2 linked regions of the Gimesia maris genome follow. The protein of the gene in region 1 interacts with the protein of each later gene in a pairwise test. Links are inferred from orthologs where the notes say so. Each region holds a gene or a part of one and is shown on either strand. Other genes may lie near its edges.

What was found. The genes of interacting proteins can lie anywhere in the genome.
Region 2: the proteins of obgE (region 1) and rplL interact in binary tests that used the Escherichia coli proteins (3 or more experiments, as listed by UniProt). The link is inferred for Gimesia maris from one-to-one orthologs.

Annotation. Positions count from the first base shown.
Region 1 is NZ_CP042910.1:204,176-207,151, reverse strand. It holds obgE (GTPase ObgE), read right to left. Parts: upstream 2,002-2,976; coding sequence 1,000-2,001; downstream 1-999. Other genes in the region: GmarT_RS00805 (KpsF/GutQ family sugar-phosphate isomerase), read left to right, coding at 2,545-2,976; GmarT_RS00815 (hypothetical protein), read right to left, coding at 728-997; GmarT_RS00820 (gluzincin family metallopeptidase), read right to left, coding at 1-315. UniProt on the Escherichia coli protein: An essential GTPase which binds GTP, GDP and possibly (p)ppGpp with moderate affinity, with high nucleotide exchange rates and a fairly low GTP hydrolysis rate.
Region 2 is NZ_CP042910.1:7,254,618-7,257,522, forward strand. It holds rplL (50S ribosomal protein L7/L12), read right to left. Parts: upstream 1,705-2,905; coding sequence 1,297-1,704; downstream 1-1,296. Other genes in the region: rpoB (DNA-directed RNA polymerase subunit beta), read right to left, coding at 1-771; rplJ (50S ribosomal protein L10), read right to left, coding at 1,840-2,358; rplA (50S ribosomal protein L1), read right to left, coding at 2,435-2,905. UniProt on the Escherichia coli protein: The binding site for several of the GTPase factors involved in protein synthesis (IF-2, EF-Tu, EF-G and RF3). Is thus essential for accurate translation.

The sequences.
Region 1 (2,976 bases):
GCGTTCCAGGGAACCCTGGATCTCCATGTTCCAGCCGAACACTTCGCCACCGTCAAAAGAGAACGTGGTCGCACCGCCGGCACCATAGTTTCCAACTTTGACTTTGATCGGACAGGGGGAGAACCATTTGGGAAGTTCGTGGCCCAGCCAGGTGATAGCCAGTTCCTTACGATAGATCTCAGCAGCATCACCCACCTGTTTCGCGACTTCCGCGGTCGGGGCATGTGTGACGAAGTTGGGAGTTTTGTAAGAAGCGCCCAGCGAGATGAATGACGCCAGGAATAATACGAGACAGCGACTGATTTGAGCTTCCATGCCCTCGGGATCCTTTTGTTTGCAGACACAGATGCGGGTCTGTGTCTGACAATCTCAGCATTAGTAGTTACGGGATAGTTTGGGTCGATCACTCGAATTGGGGTTTGAGATATGATCTGGATTGAACCTGAAACGATCTTTGGCGAATTCCATTCAAACACAGAGGTCGTTTCAAGCAGGGAAAGTTTATTGCAAACAGAGGACCAATGAGAAGAGTTTTTTTGGGGCCCCCTATGTGAACATTGGCAGAACCTGGCCCTAAACTGTTTTAAGACAGAGACTTAGAATATCAATTTCCTGTAATTTTTTTCTCAGGTCGAGCTGGAAAACGGTTGTAGATATTGCAAATTCGGCCGGAAAAAGTGACGAGATGCAATAATTACAATTCGACTTCGCTCAAGCCGCATCGGCCTCAAAAGCGTATTCGGGCAAAACCCCAGCCCAGTACATAGCCGATTCCCATCAGGATACCCAGTTCGGTAATCCGCTGGGTCTGATCGGGTGTGAGATTGAAAACGGCCTGGACCAGGAAGCAGAGCACCATCATCACACCTGCCCCGTACAGACCAAACCGCACGCGGACTTCACCGGGCGTACTTTCCCGTTCGCCCGGCACTTGGGGAACAGGAGCGGCTGGCTGCTGGCGGTTTTCTTCTGTTTCAGCAGGGGGCTCCGACTCCACGCTTACGCCTCGACTTCCAGTTCTTCAAGTTCGTCAATAATCATGCGCACCAGTTTATCGAGATTCGAACCGGTGGCAGAAGAAATCTGCATGACGGGTCTGCCCAGTTCTTCTCCCAGCAGTTCGGCGACTGGTTCTGCATCGGGAAGTTCGCTTTTGGTCACAACAATGATTTCCGGACGGTCCATCAGGCTGGCATCATACAGGCGCATCTCTTCCCGGATCTGTCGGTAGTTCTGTATCGGATCGGTCTGATCCATAGGCGAAGGTTCAACCAGATGCACCAGGACCCGTGTGCGTTCCACATGCCTGAGAAATTCGTGCCCCAGCCCCACGCCCGCATGTGCTCCTTCAATCAGACCGGGAATATCCGCCATGACAAACTGATGGTCAAAGCCGACCCGGACCAGACCCAGATTGGGATACTTGGTCGTAAACGGGTAAGCTGCAATTTCCGGATGGGCTTTCGAAAGCCGACTGAGCAAAGTCGATTTACCGGCATTGGGCTTACCGACCAGTCCAACATCAGCGATCAGTTTGAGCTCCAGCGAAATGTCTCTCAGTTCGCCTACGCCCCCTTTTTCGAATTCGCGAGGCGTCTGATGAGTGGCTGTTGCAAAATGACGGTTGCCACGCCCCCCTTTTCCTCCTTTGGCGACCACGACCCTGTCGCCACTCTGTTTCATATCACGTAGCAGATTTCCGCGTTTACTGTCGATGACCAGTGTGCCCGGTGGCACCATGATGATGGCATCTTCGCCGCACTTCCCGGTCTTCAAGCTGCTCGACCCGTGGCCGCCGCGTTCGGCATTCCAGTGTTTGTGCCCGATAATATTTCCCAGACTGCTGACGTTTTCATCGGCGAGCACGATCACGTCACCCCCCTTGCCGCCATCACCGCCATTCGGACCGCCCCGGGGTACGTGCGCTTCCCTGCGGAAGCTGGCACAACCATCTCCGCCGTCACCGGCTTTACAATAGATATCGACGCGATCTACAAACATGATATTCCGACTACTGTTTCTACTCTGCTAAGTGTGACGACTCGGTTCCTGCGGGGGATGCAATCCTCAAAACACAGGAACCCTGTTAATTCAACCCTGATACTGACCTGCAGTATCGCCTGCATCCCGTTTGGTATCAGTATGTTGTGAAATCCAGAACTTTGATTCTGCGTTGACTCTACGGCACGTACGCTACGGCTGGTAGAAATATTTTCCTGCTGTTTTTACTGGAAAATGGCAGTGAGTCCCGATGAGACGACCAGCGGCCCCTTTGCCGCCGATCCTCTTATTGTAGATTCTTGTGATGAAAATACGAGTGCCCTTGGATTCATTCTTGGACAAACCCCTGCTTCATCACTTCACAGACCGGATTCTCTGATTGATTTACAAGTCAGCGCGCACACCAGCTCAACCATAAACCCATTGTTTTCAACACCTTACAACACAGAACTGATATCAGATTCGCATTGACCTGCCTGAGGGTTCTCTTTATACTCCCGCACCCTGAACATGCCCGCATGGATGCGATAAAGGACTGGCGTGATGAGTTCCCTGCCTGCAAGGTCGGTTATAGAGTTTTCTCAGTTTGATCAATTACGAGACGCGCGCGAGATTATCTTCAGCGAGGCAGACGCCTTGCGCCAGATGGGACGCGCACTGGGAACCGAACTTTGCGACGCGGTAGACTTAATCATGTCGCGCAAAGGCGCGGTCATTTTAACGGGCATGGGGAAAGCGGGACTGATCGGCCAGAAGATCTGTGCCACGCTCTCTTCAACGGGAACCCGTTCGCATTTTCTGCATCCCGCGGAAGCCATTCACGGCGATCTGGGTTGCCTGCACGCCGAAGACACCATTCTTGCGTTATCCAACAGTGGAGAAACGGAAGAGTTGCGACGCCTGCTGCCACTGATACAGAAAATGAATCTGCCCATCATCGGAATTACAGCACGGACGACGAGCACATTGGGCGCT
Region 2 (2,905 bases), 7.1 Mb from region 1 along the record:
CTCACCACACCGATCATGGCCGGCCGGATAGATGACGTCTTCTGCGACAATTTTGCCAAGCAGTTTTTCCATGGCATTGCTGGACGAAATTTTTTCCGATTTCGTATCGTAGAACAGCTTCACCAGATCGGTGTCGGAAGAATAATCTTTGGACATGGCTCGCAGCAGAGTCATTGCCGAGAATTTACCACTCTGGTCAATCCGCACACCCAGCGTATCTTTTTTGCCGACAACCAGCTCGATCCAGCTGCCTCGTTCTGGAATCACGCGGCAGGAATATTCTTTCTTTTCACCTGGTTCAGAGCTCAGTACAAAGTCGACGCCTGGTGAACGGTGCAACTGGCTGACGATACAGCGCTCAGCCCCGTTGATGATGAACTCACCACCGCCGATCATCACGGGCAGATCGCCCAGGTAGACTTCCTCTTCAATCGGCTGTTCTTTCACCAGCCGCAGCCAGACACGGAAAGGACGACCATAGGTCATCCGCAACTGGCGACATTCTGTGGGCGTGTAACGGGGTTTGCCCAGTTCATACTTGACGTACTCCAACTGGTACTGCCCCTGATAGCTTTCAATCGGGAACACTTCGCGGAGAATTTCTTCCAGACCCTGATTTTTTCGCTCGCGAGGCGACTTGTCGGCTTGAAGAAAACTCGCATAGGACGAAGTCTGAATTTGTGTTAAATCAGACAACTCAAAACCATGTTCAATCTTACCAAAGTTTTTGACAGAATGAGTGGGAATAGTTCGCTGTGCTGGAATCGGCATTAAGATGTTCTTTTCTACTTACCTGGTGCCAGATGTGGAAATGCTCTGCGCAGTTGACGCGGGAGGACTGACAGAGCACAAACCAAGAATTGCGAGGAGCCGCGGCGCGCACCTCGAGAGAATACAGCCCCGAATGCTGCATTAAAAGCGAATCGCTTGATTAAGTTAAAGCCTGATAAATCGCTCAATACTACTTTGCTATTCAAAAGAGAGTGCAATGAGTCGATTGCTTAGACCAAATGGGACTGAAACGATGACTGATCGAAGCAGATAAACTTACGGAAACAAAAATAGGAAGCAGCATCAACACGTAACGAAATGAAGCTTCTGTAGTACAGTCACTCAACATTACTTTCGAACACAACCCGACAGAATCGCGCGCCCCTACTCGCCAGCATTGTAAACTGTGTAACAGAACACTTCAATCATACGCAGAAAAAAACCATATGTACACACACAGAAATCTAACCTGTGCCAAACTATTTCGGCACAGGTCAGATTCAGATGGCTTTTTTCAGTGATTGACTACTTAACTTCAGCAGTACCGCCGGCTTCTTTGACTTCCTTAACCAGAGCTTCGGCATCTTCTTTGGAAATGCCTTCCTTCAATGGTTTAGGAGCACCTTCAACCAGGTCTTTTGCTTCTTTCAGTCCCAGGCCTGTGGCCGCACGGACGATCTTAATCACCGGAATCTTGTTGTCACCAAATCCGGTCAGGATGACATCAAATTCTGTCTTTTCTTCAGCGGCAGGACCAGCTTCAGCGGCAGGACCAGCCATCATGACAGCGCCACCGGCGGCAGCTTTAATACCGTGAACTTCGTCGAGGTATTCAGCCAGATCTTTAGCCTGGAGCAATGTCAATCCAGCAATTTTGTCACCCAGTTCTTTGGTTTCTTCACCAAATTCAGTTGTTGCTTCGGCTGTCGCCATCTTCTCTTTCCTTTCGCACGAATGCGTAAAATAAAATCTCTCAACAATGTAAATGGAATCAACGCTGCTTTGCCTCAGCAGCCGTTGCTACAAATTTTTGACTAACGGTTCATGATCCCCGAACAAATCGGTGAACTATGCCGCCTCTCCTTCAGAGATCGTCTTAATTTGCCCTGCAAGGGTCCCACCAGGACCTTTGATCGCCCCTGCCAACTGTGCACCCGGTCCAAGGACCCGAGAGACAATTTCGCCGATCAATTCCATTCGACCAGGGCTCTTACTCAACTTTGTAACATCTTCCGATGAAAGCGGTGTTCCTTCCGTCACACCACCTTTAATCTCCAGCGTGCTGATATCGGAAGCCCACTTGGTCATCTCTTTGGACAGGGCGACAATGTCTTCTCCGCCCCAGACTAGAGTGGATGGTCCTTTCAGAACATCATCCAGGCCTTCAACGCCAATATTGGCCAGAGCCCGGCGTGCCAGAGAATTTTTCACCGTCAGGGATGCAATCCCTTTTTCCTGCAGCTTAAGACGGAAACCGTTATCGGTAATCGCATCCACTTTTGCAGAATCAACTACGACGAAGTCGCGGACTTCGCTGATCCGAGCTTCTATCTCGGAGATGATCATTTCTTTTACAATTTTACTCATGAGATCTCTTCCAGCTTATGAAACGCCGAAAACTGTTTCTTTGTTTTAAGTGATGATTTTCAGATGCCAGCTATGCTTACAGAGCAACTGAAATCCCAGGGCTCATTGTCGCTGAAATAGCAACATTTCGCACATAAGCCCCCTTCACAGATGAAGGTCGCAGTGAATCCAGAAACTTCAGCATTGCCTGAATATTCTCTACCAGCTGATTTTCATCAAACGAGAGTTTACCCACGCGGCAATGGACGTTTCCGCCGGCATCCACACGAAACTCAACCTTACCTGCTTTGTAATCCTGAACCGCGGTACCCACATCCTGGGTTACGGTACCGGCACGAGGAGATGGCATCAGACCCCGAGGCCCCAGCACACGTCCCAGTGGGCCAACCACACCCATCATGTCAGGAGTCGCGATGGCTACATCAAAATCGAGCCAGCCACCTTTAATTTTTTCTGCCAGATCCTTACCACCGACCGCATCAGCACCGGCAGCTTCAGCGGCATCTGCGTTGGCACCCTGGGCGAATACTACCACTCGCTGAGTCTT